Regions from separate parts of the Staphylococcus schleiferi genome, predicted to be linked through region 2. Evidence: a T-box and tRNA genes for the amino acid it is inferred to sense, from the RefSeq annotation. Region 2 holds a T-box; the other holds one or more tRNA genes.

Region 1 (7,016 bases), 210 kb from region 2:
GTATTTCATTCTGCTTGATAAGATATAAAAGTCGTTTCGAGCAAACAATATTTAAATTAACTTTACTTTGTAAATCAGGTTTTAAAAGTGTAAAATTAACGCTTGAATCTTCTCTGATAACAATATAAGATAATAAATGTTGAATGAAAGACAACAACTTATTAACAAAGAATTAAAAAAACTTTTAAATAATTGTTGACACAACAAAAGATTTAAAGTATAATTGATTCTTGTAACGGTAAAAATGAACATTGAAAACTGAATGACAATATGTCAACGTTAATTCCGATAATTTGAGTACTTTAACGTACTTTGAAGAGTGATTGACTTAATCAATCAACGAGCTATATCAAGCTTACTTCTTTTATGGAGAGTTTGATCCTGGCTCAGGATGAACGCTGGCGGCGTGCCTAATACATGCAAGTCGAGCGAACGGACGAGGAGCTTGCTCCTTTGAAGTTAGCGGCGGACGGGTGAGTAACACGTGGGTAACCTACCTATAAGACTGGAATAACTCCGGGAAACCGGGGCTAATGCCGGATAACATGTTGAACCGCATGGTTCAACAGTGAAAGACGGTCTTGCTGTCACTTATAGATGGACCCGCGCCGTATTAGCTAGTTGGTGGGGTAACGGCCTACCAAGGCGACGATACGTAGCCGACCTGAGAGGGTGATCGGCCACACTGGAACTGAGACACGGTCCAGACTCCTACGGGAGGCAGCAGTAGGGAATCTTCCGCAATGGGCGAAAGCCTGACGGAGCAACGCCGCGTGAGTGATGAAGGTCTTCGGATCGTAAAGCTCTGTTGTTAGGGAAGAACAAATGTGTAAGTAACTGTGCACGTCTTGACGGTACCTAACCAGAAAGCCACGGCTAACTACGTGCCAGCAGCCGCGGTAATACGTAGGTGGCAAGCGTTATCCGGAATTATTGGGCGTAAAGCGCGCGTAGGCGGTTTTTTAAGTCTGATGTGAAAGCCCACGGCTCAACCGTGGAGGGTCATTGGAAACTGGAAAACTTGAGTGCAGAAGAGGAAAGTGGAATTCCATGTGTAGCGGTGAAATGCGCAGAGATATGGAGGAACACCAGTGGCGAAGGCGGCTTTCTGGTCTGCAACTGACGCTGATGTGCGAAAGCGTGGGGATCAAACAGGATTAGATACCCTGGTAGTCCACGCCGTAAACGATGAGTGCTAAGTGTTAGGGGGTTTCCGCCCCTTAGTGCTGCAGCTAACGCATTAAGCACTCCGCCTGGGGAGTACGGTCGCAAGACTGAAACTCAAAGGAATTGACGGGGACCCGCACAAGCGGTGGAGCATGTGGTTTAATTCGAAGCAACGCGAAGAACCTTACCAAATCTTGACATCCTTTGACCGCTCTAGAGATAGAGTTTTCCTCTTCGGAGGACAAAGTGACAGGTGGTGCATGGTTGTCGTCAGCTCGTGTCGTGAGATGTTGGGTTAAGTCCCGCAACGAGCGCAACCCTTGAGCTTAGTTGCCATCATTAAGTTGGGCACTCTAAGTTGACTGCCGGTGACAAACCGGAGGAAGGTGGGGATGACGTCAAATCATCATGCCCCTTATGATTTGGGCTACACACGTGCTACAATGGACAATACAAAGGGCAGCGAAACCGCGAGGTCAAGCAAATCCCATAAAGTTGTTCTCAGTTCGGATTGTAGTCTGCAACTCGACTACATGAAGCTGGAATCGCTAGTAATCGTAGATCAGCATGCTACGGTGAATACGTTCCCGGGTCTTGTACACACCGCCCGTCACACCACGAGAGTTTGTAACACTCGAAGCCGGTGGAGTAACCATTTTGGAGCTAGCCGTCGAAGGTGGGACAAATGATTGGGGTGAAGTCGTAACAAGGTAGCCGTATCGGAAGGTGCGGCTGGATCACCTCCTTTCTAAGGATAATATACGGAAATATCACCAACAGGTGATAGACGGAATTAACATGACATATTGTATTCAGTTTTGAATGCTCATTGATTGAGGATTCAAATTCAAATGGGCCTATAGCTCAGCTGGTTAGAGCGCACGCCTGATAAGCGTGAGGTCGGTGGTTCGAGTCCACTTAGGCCCACCATTTGAAAACCGAATGGTGCATTAATTTTAAATATTTGGGGGCTTAGCTCAGCTGGGAGAGCGCCTGCTTTGCACGCAGGAGGTCAGCGGTTCGATCCCGCTAGTCTCCACCATTAATTTGATTGTACATTGAAAACTAGATAAGTAAGTATAGATTTTACCAAGCAAAACCGAGTGACAAGCGAAAGCTTGAAACAAAATTATCGCTAGTCGTCGACAGACGACTCACATAATTAATAACTGGTGTATTGAGCGAAAGCTCAATCATAAAAGATTAAGTTATTAAGGGCGCACGGTGGATGCCTTGGCACTAGAAGCCGATGAAGGACGTTACTAACGACGATATGCTTTGGGGAGCTGTAAGTAAGCTTTGATCCAGAGATTTCCGAATGGGGGAACCCAGCACGAGTTATGTCGTGTTATCCGCATATGAATTCATAGTATGTGAGAAGGTAGACCCGGAGAACTGAAACATCTTAGTACCCGGAGGAAGAGAAAGAAAAATCGATTCCCTGAGTAGCGGCGAGCGAAACGGGAAGAGCCCAAACCAACAAGCTTGCTTGTTGGGGTTGTAGGACACTCTATACGGAGTTACAAAAGTATTTGTTAGACGAATAACCTGGAAAGGTTAATCAGAGAAGGTAATAATCCTGTAGTCGAAAACGAATACCCTCTTGAGTGGATCCTGAGTACGACGGAGCACGTGAAATTCCGTCGGAATCTAGGAGGACCATCTCCTAAGGCTAAATACTCTCTAGTGACCGATAGTGAACCAGTACCGTGAGGGAAAGGTGAAAAGTACCCCGGAAGGGGAGTGAAAGAGAACTTGAAACCGTGTGCTTACAAGTAGTCAGAGCCCGTTAATGGGTGATGGCGTGCCTTTTGTAGAATGAACCGGCGAGTTACGATCTGATGCAAGGTTAAGCAGAAAATGTGGAGCCGTAGCGAAAGCGAGTCTGAATAGGGCGAATGAGTATTTGGTCGTAGACCCGAAACCAGGTGATCTACCCTTGGTCAGGTTGAAGTTCAGGTAACACTGAATGGAGGACCGAACCGACTTACGTTGAAAAGTGAGCGGATGAACTGAGGGTAGCGGAGAAATTCCAATCGAACTTGGAGATAGCTGGTTCTCTCCGAAATAGCTTTAGGGCTAGCCTCAAGTGATGATTATTGGAGGTAGAGCACTGTTTGGACGAGGGGCCCCTCTCGGGTTACCGAATTCAGACAAACTCCGAATGCCAAATAATTTAACTTGGGAGTCAGAACGTGGGTGATAAGGTCCATGTTCGAAAGGGAAACAGCCCAGACCACCAGCTAAGGTCCCAAAATATATGTTAAGTGGAAAAGGATGTGGCGTTGCCCAGACAACTAGGATGTTGGCTTAGAAGCAGCCATCATTTAAAGAGTGCGTAATAGCTCACTAGTCGAGTGACACTGCGCCGAAAATGTACCGGGGCTAAACATATTACCGAAGCTGTGGATTGTCCGTAGGACAATGGTAGGAGAGCGTTCTAAGGGCGTTGAAGCATGATCGCAAGGACATGTGGAGCGCTTAGAAGTGAGAATGCCGGTGTGAGTAGCGAAAGACGGGTGAGAATCCCGTCCACCGATTGACTAAGGTTTCCAGAGGAAGGCTCGTCCGCTCTGGGTTAGTCGGGTCCTAAGCTGAGGCCGACAGGCGTAGGCGATGGATAACAGGTTGATATTCCTGTACCACCAATATTCGTTTTAAGCGATGGGGGGACGCAGTAGGATAGGCGAAGCGTGCTGTTGGAGTGCACGTCCAAGCAGTAAGATTGAGTGTTAGGCAAATCCGGCACTCATTAAGATTGAGCTGTGATGGGGAGAGGAAATTGTTTCCTCGAGTCGTTGATTTCACACTGCCGAGAAAAGCCTCTAGCTAGAATATCGGTGCCCGTACCGCAAACCGACACAGGTAGTCAAGATGAGAATTCTAAGGTGAGCGAGCGAACTCTTGTTAAGGAACTCGGCAAAATGACCCCGTAACTTCGGGAGAAGGGGTGCTCTTTGGGGTTCACGCTCTGAAGAGCCGCAGTGAATAGGCCCAAGCGACTGTTTATCAAAAACACAGGTCTCTGCTAAACCGTAAGGTGACGTATAGGGGCTGACGCCTGCCCGGTGCTGGAAGGTTAAGAGGAGTGGTTAGCGCAAGCGAAGCTACGAATCGAAGCCCCAGTAAACGGCGGCCGTAACTATAACGGTCCTAAGGTAGCGAAATTCCTTGTCGGGTAAGTTCCGACCCGCACGAAAGGCGTAACGATTTGGGCACTGTCTCAACGAGAGACTCGGTGAAATCATAGTACCGGTGAAGATGCCGGTTACCCGCGACAGGACGGAAAGACCCCGTGGAGCTTTACTGTAGCCTGATATTGAAATTCGGTACAGTTTGTACAGGATAGGTAGGAGCCTTAGAAGCGTGAGCGCTAGCTTACGTGGAGGCACTGGTGGGATACTACCCTAATTGTATTGGATTTCTAACCCGCAGCACTTATCGTGCTGGGAGACAGTGTCAGGCGGGCAGTTTGACTGGGGCGGTCGCCTCCTAAAGTGTAACGGAGGCGCTCAAAGGTTCCCTCAGAATGGTTGGAAATCATTCATAGAGTGTAAAGGCATAAGGGAGCTTGACTGCGAGACCTACAAGTCGAGCAGGGTCGAAAGACGGACTTAGTGATCCGGTGGTTCCGCATGGAAGGGCCATCGCTCAACGGATAAAAGCTACCCCGGGGATAACAGGCTTATCTCCCCCAAGAGTTCACATCGACGGGGAGGTTTGGCACCTCGATGTCGGCTCATCGCATCCTGGGGCTGTAGTCGGTCCCAAGGGTTGGGCTGTTCGCCCATTAAAGCGGTACGCGAGCTGGGTTCAGAACGTCGTGAGACAGTTCGGTCCCTATCCGTCGTGGGCGTAGGAAATTTGAGAGGAGCTGTCCTTAGTACGAGAGGACCGGGATGGACATACCTCTGGTGTACCAGTTGTCGTGCCAACGGCATAGCTGGGTAGCTATGTATGGACGGGATAAGTGCTGAAAGCATCTAAGCATGAAGCCCCCCTCGAGATGAGATTTCCCAACTTCGGTTATAAGATCCCTCGAAGATGACGAGGTAAATAGGTTCGAGGTGGAAGCGTAGTGATACGTGGAGCTGACGAATACTAATCGATCGAAGACTTAATCAAATTTGTTCATAAGGTTTTACTTGTGAATGTATACTTACGATCTAGTTTTGAATGTATAACATTCAATTTAATCTGGTGCCAATGGCAAAGAGGTCACACCTGTTCCCATGCCGAACACAGAAGTTAAGCTCTTTAGCGCCGATGGTAGTCGGACTGACGTTCCGCGAGAGTAGGACGGTGCCAGGTTATTTTACATAATAGGAGAATTAGCTCAGCTGGGAGAGCATCTGCCTTACAAGCAGAGGGTCGGCGGTTCGAACCCGTCATTCTCCACCATTTAATTGAATAGAGTAGCCGGCCTAGCTCAACTGGTAGAGCAACTGACTTGTAATCAGTAGGTTGGGGGTTCAAGTCCTCTGGCCGGCACCATTTAGAGCCATTAGCTCAGTTGGTAGAGCATCTGACTTTTAATCAGAGGGTCAGAGGTTCGAATCCTCTATGGCTCACCATTAGCGGGTGTGGCGGAATTGGCAGACGCACTAGACTTAGGATCTAGCGCCTTACGGCGTGGGGGTTCGACTCCCTTCACCCGCATATGCAGAAGTAGTTCAGCGGTAGAATACAACCTTGCCAAGGTTGGGGTCGCGGGTTCGAATCCCGTCTTCTGCTCCATTGTTTTGCCGGGGTGGCGGAACTGGCAGACGCACAGGACTTAAAATCCTGCGGTGAGAGATCACCGTACCGGTTCGATTCCGGTCCTCGGCACCATTATTGCAACATGCGCCCGTAGCTCAACTGGATAGAGCGTTTGACTACGGATCAAAAGGTTATGGGTTCGACTCCTATCGGGCGCGCTACATACCTTCCGGGAAGTAGCTCAGCTTGGTAGAGCACTTGGTTTGGGACCAAGGGGTCGCAGGTTCAAATCCTGTCTTCCCGATTTAACATCATTAATTATGGGGGCTTAGCTCAGCTGGGAGAGCGCCTGCTTTGCACGCAGGAGGTCAGCGGTTCGATCCCGCTAGTCTCCACCATATTTAATTCAATATTGTAACAACTATATACGGCGGCGTAGCTCAGCTGGCTAGAGCGTACGGTTCATACCCGTGAGGTCGGGGGTTCGATCCCCTCCGCCGCCACTAATTTTAGTTGAATATTATTAGGACCTTTAGCTCAGTTGGTTAGAGCTAACGGCTCATAACCGTTCGGTCGCAGGTTCGAGTCCTGCAAGGTCCATATAATTAGGAGGAATACCCAAGTCTGGCTGAAGGGATCGGTCTTGAAAACCGACAGGGGCTTAACGGCTCGCGGGGGTTCGAATCCCTCTTCCTCCGCCATTATAAATATTATTACCGCGGGATGGAGCAGTTCGGTAGCTCGTCGGGCTCATAACCCGAAGGTCGGTGGTTCAAATCCGCCTCCCGCAATTATTTTTAAAGGTCCCGTAGTGGAGCGGTTTAACACGCCTGCCTGTCACGCAGGAGATCGCGGGTTCGATTCCCGTCGGGACCGCCATTATTATTATGGTTCAGTAGCTCAGTCGGTAGAGCAAAGGACTGAAAATCCTTGTGTCGGCGGTTCGATTCCGTCCTGAACCACTTTTTGCCGGCCTAGCTCAATTGGTAGAGCAACTGACTTGTAATCAGTAGGTTGGGGGTTCAAGTCCTCTGGCCGGCATTATGTCTTGGAGGGGTAGCGAAGTGGCTAAACGCGGCGGACTGTAAATCCGCTCCTTCGGGTTCGGCAGTTCGAATCTGCCCCCCTCCACCATATCAATAGGGGCA
Region 2 (7,016 bases):
CCGCACTATTTAATGTACCGATAAACAAAGTTTGCTCGTGAATAATTTGATGTTTTGTATTTAATATAATAAGAACAAAATGCTCTTGATGACACCCATTAAACTTGGGATAAAAACGTTCCGCTATTTGTTGTGGTGTGTGTATGGGCTCCGACAGTGTGCGTGTTTTTTCTCGCGCTAACCGCTGGCATATTTCAAATACAGATAAAAGTGTAACGGCTTTATTTCTTCCAATCCCTTCAAATGATTCCAATTCTGCTAAAGATAAATTTTTGATTTGTGACAGTGATTGGCATTGAGACAACATATTAGAAGCAATATCTATACTAGAATGGCCCCTGCTCCCTGTATTAATCAAAATTGCTAGTAGTTCAGTGTTAGATAATGCTTGACTACCAAATTGTATTAAACGTTCTTTAGGTTTTTCATCAATTGATAAATCACGTATTCTGGTCATAGAATACCTCCGTAAAAGTTAATTAAGTGAGGATAAAACGAGGTGGTCAATATAAATGATACAAATATAGAAGGGACTAGTGGTATGCAATGTGTCATTTTTGATTTTAATAATCGTAAGAGCAAGTAAAAGAGACATCCGATTGGAAAAATCATTTCTAAAAACAAAAATAAAAAAGGCATTGGAAAGAAGAAAATCATCACAAGACATAATTTTATATCACCAAATCCAATTAAATGGTTTTGAATGAGGCCTATAAAAAAGAGTGATAAAAATAAAATAGCATGTTGTAAATCAACATAGAGGTGATGCGGAAAATAAAGCAGGAGAACAAAAAGTAAAACTAAAAAGCGATGTTGGACAATCATGCTACAGATATCAATCACCCCTATTGTTAAAAGCATCAATCCAACCGCATAAAATATTTCAGTTGATACATAAACAGGTAAAATCGTAGGATAGACTAGTAATGTCCCTCCCAATAATTCTCCAATTAAAAGTGATTTAGGAATTGGCTTGCTACAATAGCGGCAACGTCCACTGAAAAGCACGAAGCTAACTATCGGTATAAGATCTGTCAATTGAAGTTGATGAAAGCAATACTTGCATCGTGACCTTTTAACTAAATGCTTTATCTTCAGGTCAGGATGTTCGGCAAATTGAAGTAAAAAACTCATAGCAATACAACCAACAAAAAATAGCGCGCAATACTGCAAGTAAGCACCTCGTATCTAAGAATTTACGAAACGTGTCAACTCTAGGCGTCAACATTTGAGTGTCATCATTATAGCGTTTCATCATTTCAAGGGTCAAATTTGCAAAAATGACATATCGCGTACCAAAGCTATGCAAATTGAAAAAACCATTTCATAAACAGGTAATACACATTAACCTGCTATGAAATGGCTTATTTTTATGTATTAAATGCAATTTTAGATTTAATTTCACTAATGAAATAAAGGCTACCCGTAATAAGTAATGCTTCGCCTTTATATTCGCGAATAAATGCGACAAAGTCATCCACGATTGATTTGTTACCGAACTCAACTTCATCATATAATGTTTGTTTCGGTAAAGCTTTTGGAAAATCAAACCCTGTAACATAAATATGCTTAGCAATATTTTGAAAAGCGTCGAGCATATGATGGATGGGCTTACCTTCAATGGCAGCAAATAACACATCTACTTTTTCTAAATCATAATATTTTTCAATCGTATCGATCAATGCGTCCACACTTTCTTTATTGTGTGCACCGTCAATAATGATGAGTGGTTCTTCTGAAACTTGCTCAATGCGACCTGTCCAATAAGCTTGCTCAATACCATCAATCATTTTGTTGAAATCTAAATGGATGACATTTTGCTCATACAATTCTATCAAAGCTGTGATGACGAGTGAGGCATTTTCTTTTTGATGTTCCCCTAACATATGAAGCGCTAGATTTTCTAATTCATAGTCTTTATAGCGATAAGTAAATTCATCCCCTTCAGACTTAATTAAAATATCACGGTCAAATTCTAAAGCTTTTGCATTCAATCTCTCTGCTGTATCGCGAAAAAGCTTTAAAGCCTCTTCGTTTTTAATCGCATAAACAATTGGGGTGTTGGCTTTTATGATTGCAGATTTGTCTTTAGCAATGTCAAGATACGTTTGTCCAAGAATATCGGTGTGATCTAAACCAATACTCGTTAAAATACTAATAAGCGGTTGGATAACATTTGTAGAATCATTTTTAACACCTAAGCCTGCTTCCACAATAACAAAGTCGACAGGGTGCACTGCTCCGAAATATAAATACATCATCGTTGTAATAATTTCGAATTCAGTTGCTACTCCCAAATCCGTTTCTTTGTCCATCGCTTCACTCACAGGTTTAACACGTTCAACTAATGCTACAATTTCATCGTTCGTAATGGGCACACCATTTAAACTAATTCGTTCATTGAAAGTCTCTATATAAGGCGACGTAAATGTACCCACTTGGTAATCGTTTTTCATTAATGCTTCACGCATGTATGCTACAGTAGAGCCTTTACCATTAGTCCCACCAATATGAATGGCGTTAATACGGCGTTGAGGGTTTCCCAGTCTTTCGAGCATCCATTCCATGCGTTTTACGCCAGGCTTAATACCGAATTTAGTTCTTTCATGTATCCAATATAAACTGTCTAGATAATTCATAACTAAGACTCCTACGCTTTTAATTGTTCAATTCTAGCTTTAACACCATCATATTTTTCTTGGTATTTGACTTGTTTCTCTTTCTCTTCATTAATAATTTTTTCTGGTGCTTTTTTAACAAAGTTTTCATTTGCTAGTTTTTTATTGACACGATCTAATTCTTTTTGCCATTTTTCTAGGTCTTTTTCCAAACGCTCTAATTCTTTATCCATATCAATTAAACCTTCAATTGGTAAAATGACTTCACCAGCTGCAACAACAGATGTCATTGCTTTATCAGGAATTTCGATTTGAGTGGCAATCTCAAGTTCACTCGGATTACAGAAGCGTTCTAAATAGTGTTGGTTTGCTAACAACAACTGTTGAATTTTTTCATTTTTCGCTTTGATTTTAATCGGAATTTCTTTTGATAATGGTGTGTTTACTTCTAAACGAGACTGACGTACAGATTTAATAATTTCAACTAATTGTTCCATTACATCTTTACTCTCTTCGAAATTAAACGCATCATTAACTGTTGGCCACGCACTTGTCACAATAGACTCGCCTTCATGCGGCAAGTTTTGCCAAATATGTTCCGTTACGAATGGCATGAATGGATGCAATAGGCGCATCATGCGGTCTAAAGTATAACTTAACACTGAGCGTGTTACGTTTTTCTGTGCTTCATCGTCACCGTTCATTGGTATTTTACTCATTTCAATATACCAGTCACAAAACTCATCCCAAATAAAATTATACAATACACGGCCAACTTCGCCAAACTCGTATTTATCACTTAATTGCGTCACTGTTTCAATCGTTTCATTTAAACGTGTCAAAATCCACTGATCTGCTACTGATAGATTTTGAGATAAATCGATATCTTCAAAACGGAATGTTTCACCAATATTCATTAAGCTAAATCGAGCAGCATTCCATATCTTGTTAATAAAATTCCAAACTGACTCTACTTTTTCAGTTGAATAGCGTAAATCATGCCCCGGTGAAGATCCTGTGGCTAAGAAATAACGAAGACTGTCTGCACCATATTGATCAATGACATCCATAGGGTCAACACCATTACCTAGAGATTTACTCATTTTACGTCCGTCTTCTGCGCGTACTAACCCATGTAATAACACATCACTAAATGGCTTTTCACCTGTAAACTCTAAACCTTGGAAAATCATACGTGCTACCCAGAAGAAAATAATATCATAGCCTGTTACTAGCACTTGTGTTGGATAAAATCTTTGGTAATCTTCAGCTGTTTCATCAGGCCATCCAAGTGTAGAAAAAGGCCATAATGCACTAGAAAACCAAGTATCTAATACATCTTCATCTTGTGTCCAATTTTCAATGTCTTCAGGCTCATTTTCACCAACATAAATCTCACCTGTTTCATTGTGATACCAAGCAGGTATTTGATGTCCCCACCAAAGTTGACGAGAAATAGTCCAATCTCTTATTTCTTCCATCCAACGGTTAAAAGTTTTTTCAAATCGTGCAGGAACAAATTCGATACGTCCATCTGTTTTTTGGTTATTCAAAGCTTGTTCTGCTAACGGTGCCATTTTAACGAACCATTGTGTCGATAAATAAGGTTCAACAACAGCACCCGTACGTTCAGAATGTCCAACTGAATGAACGTGATCATCGATTTTAATTACAAGTCCTTGATCTAACAAATCTTTAACGAGTTGTTTACGACATTCAAAGCGATCTAGACCAGCGTATTTCCCTGCTTCTTGATTCATGCATCCAGATTCATCCATAACGACAATACGTTCTAAGTCATGACGATTGCCAATTTCAAAGTCATTTGGATCATGTGCAGGTGTCACTTTCATTGCCCCGCTTCCAAATTCTTGGTCAACATATTCATCAGCTAAAACAGGAATCTCACGGCCAACAATTGGTAAAATAACATTTTTACCGATAACTTCTTTGTAACGCGCATCTTCCGGATGTACAACAATTGCAGTATCACCTAGCATCGTTTCTGGACGTGTCGTTGCAATTTCAATATACCCTTCGCCATCCGCAAACGGATATTTAAAATGATAGAATTTGCCGTTAACATCTTCGTGAATGACTTCAATATCAGATAGTGCTGTTTTCGCTACAGGATCCCAGTTAATGATACGTTCACCACGGTAAATTAATCCTTTTTTATACATATCAACAAATACTTTACGTACTGCTTGACTTAAACCAGAGTCGAGTGTGAATCTTTCTCTTGAATAATCTAAGCCAAGTCCGAGTTTAGCCCATTGTTGACGAATAAAATCGGCATATTCTTCTTTCCAATCCCATGCTTTTTCTAAAAACTTTTCTCTACCAATATCATGTCTCGAAATGCCTTCTTCTCGCATTTTTGCTTCAACTTTTGCTTGTGTCGCAATACCAGCATGATCCATACCAGGTAAATAAAGTGTTTCATAACCTTGCATTCGTTTCATACGCGTTAAAATATCTTGCAATGTTGTATCCCAAGCATGCCCTAAATGTAATTTTCCAGTTACATTCGGCGGTGGAATAACAATTGTATATGTGGGTTGATCTGAATTTTGTTTAGGTTTGAATAACTCTTGTTCTACCCATTTTTGATATCGACCCGCCTCAACTTCTTGCGGATTATATTTTGGTTTCATTTCCATAAGAATCCTCCTTCAAATAAAAAAACATCCTGTCCTCATCATAGGACGGATGTTCCGCGGTACCACCTAAATTCAATAATGCATTCGCACTATTGCACTCTTACGATTAACGCTCATAACACGCTTTAACCTACTTTACTTTCAGCTAAAGTTCAACGTGGGCTACCTTCAATAACGCCTTTTATGTACTCTCAGCAAACGTACACTCTCTAAAAAAAGACAACCATCTACTCTTCCCAAATTCTACTATTAATTTAATTCTTATAGTATACTGAAACGACAATGAAGTCAATACAAGGAGGTATAAAAACGTGAATCCCTGTGCATTCGGTAGTCAAGATCCAGTATATATCGATTATCATGATCATTTTTGGGGAAAGCCATTATATGATTCTCGTGCGCTATTTGAACTTCTGGCATTAGAATCCCAACATGCTGGTTTATCTTGGCTAACGATACTCAAAAAGAAAGATGCTTACAAATCAGCATTTTATCAGTTTGATCCATATAAAATTGCACAAATGACATCATCAGATATCGATCAATTGATGACATTCCCTAATATTATACATCATCGCAAAAAGTTGTAAGCCATTGTTTCTCAAGCCAAAGGTTATATTGAAATTGAAAAAGACTATGAAAGCTTTAGTCATTTTATATGGTCATTTGTCGATGGTGCACCCATTGATTTTCAATACAAAACCGTTGAAGCGCGAATTACAGTGAACGATACAGCCAAGAAATTGTCAAAGTCACTGAAACAATACGGGTTTCAATTTATCGGTCCTATAACTGCATTTTCATTTATGGAAGCTGCGGGTCTTTATAATAGTCATTTGATTTCTTGTCCAAATCGTTAACACATGTATGAATACAATACCCAATAAAATACAAAAAAGGGATAGCAGTCACGTTAAAACGTTTGATTGCTGTCCCTTTTAAATGAATCAAAATGAATTATTTTACATTAAGACGTATTTCTTTTATTTTTCCGATCTTGATATTTAAAAATAAGGCTAATTAATGGTGCAATCAGAAAGAGTATGAAGAATATACGGAAAATATGATAGCTCGAAATCATAGCGACATCTCCACCGGTATCTAATGCGACCAATACAATTTGACTCATACCTCCAGGTGCTGCACTTAAAAATAGATTATTAATCGACGCTGGATTAAATAAATGAATCAAAATGACCATTAAAAGTGTACCAAATATAAGTAAAATATTTTGATAAGCAATTGCGACTGCAATTCTGCCCTTAAGTTGCTCAGTTAAATGCGCGATTTGAATACCTACACGAATCATATAGATAATTTGAGCACCTGCAATAATTGGCGCATCAAGCGTAAAAGTGCGTTCGGTTACCATATTCCAAACAATGAGCACTAAAATTGGCGCAAGTAACATTTTGGTTGGAAAGTGAATCCATTTCATCAAAATGTAAACGACACAAATACCTAGTCCAATGATTAAAATCTCCTTGAAAGTTAAAACTTCAGTTAATAGATGCATATGTTGCATTTCGGTTTGACTACCGTCTGCATCTTTAAAGAAATATGAGATAAACGGAACTAAAATAACAACAAATATAATACGGGACGTTTGCGTCAGGCTCACAACAAGTATATCTGCGCGCTTATTTTCTTCGGCCATCACAAGCATCTGACTTAATGCGCCTGGTATGACACTTAATAAAGCTGTTTCTCTATTGACCCTTGCAATTTTTCTAAA

The links. A T-box is a leader RNA that pairs with one kind of tRNA and senses whether it is charged. The one in region 2 lies ahead of MUA40_RS05565 (valine--tRNA ligase), so its partner is inferred to be a tRNA-Val.
Region 1: it has a tRNA-Val gene. The T-box ahead of MUA40_RS05565 (valine--tRNA ligase) is inferred to sense a tRNA for this amino acid. The anticodon was not compared.

The regions. Positions count from the first base shown of each region.
Region 1 is NZ_CP094712.1:979,938-986,953, forward strand. Features, by position in the region: rRNA gene MUA40_RS04450 (16S ribosomal RNA) at 364-1,915, shown strand; tRNA gene MUA40_RS04455 (tRNA-Ile) at 2,021-2,097, shown strand; tRNA gene MUA40_RS04460 (tRNA-Ala) at 2,134-2,209, shown strand; rRNA gene MUA40_RS04465 (23S ribosomal RNA) at 2,369-5,292, shown strand; rRNA gene rrf (5S ribosomal RNA) at 5,364-5,478, shown strand; tRNA gene MUA40_RS04475 (tRNA-Val) at 5,493-5,568, shown strand; tRNA gene MUA40_RS04480 (tRNA-Thr) at 5,586-5,661, shown strand; tRNA gene MUA40_RS04485 (tRNA-Lys) at 5,666-5,741, shown strand; tRNA gene MUA40_RS04490 (tRNA-Leu) at 5,745-5,826, shown strand; tRNA gene MUA40_RS04495 (tRNA-Gly) at 5,830-5,904, shown strand; tRNA gene MUA40_RS04500 (tRNA-Leu) at 5,912-6,000, shown strand; tRNA gene MUA40_RS04505 (tRNA-Arg) at 6,013-6,086, shown strand; tRNA gene MUA40_RS04510 (tRNA-Pro) at 6,099-6,172, shown strand; tRNA gene MUA40_RS04515 (tRNA-Ala) at 6,191-6,266, shown strand; tRNA gene MUA40_RS04520 (tRNA-Met) at 6,298-6,371, shown strand; tRNA gene MUA40_RS04525 (tRNA-Ile) at 6,395-6,468, shown strand; tRNA gene MUA40_RS04530 (tRNA-Ser) at 6,477-6,569, shown strand; tRNA gene MUA40_RS04535 (tRNA-Met) at 6,586-6,659, shown strand; tRNA gene MUA40_RS04540 (tRNA-Asp) at 6,671-6,747, shown strand; tRNA gene MUA40_RS04545 (tRNA-Phe) at 6,758-6,830, shown strand; tRNA gene MUA40_RS04550 (tRNA-Thr) at 6,837-6,909, shown strand; tRNA gene MUA40_RS04555 (tRNA-Tyr) at 6,919-7,002, shown strand; tRNA gene MUA40_RS04560 (tRNA-Trp) at 7,010-7,016, shown strand, end outside.
Region 2 is NZ_CP094712.1:1,192,922-1,199,937, reverse strand. Features, by position in the region: gene radC (RadC family protein) at 1-457, opposite strand, end outside; gene MUA40_RS05575 (prepilin peptidase) at 454-1,173, opposite strand; gene MUA40_RS05570 (bifunctional folylpolyglutamate synthase/dihydrofolate synthase) at 1,371-2,639, opposite strand; gene MUA40_RS05565 (valine--tRNA ligase) at 2,651-5,281, opposite strand; T-box leader at 5,320-5,534, opposite strand; partial or broken gene MUA40_RS05560 (DNA-3-methyladenine glycosylase I) at 5,593-6,141, shown strand; gene MUA40_RS05555 (AbrB family transcriptional regulator) at 6,249-7,016, opposite strand, start outside.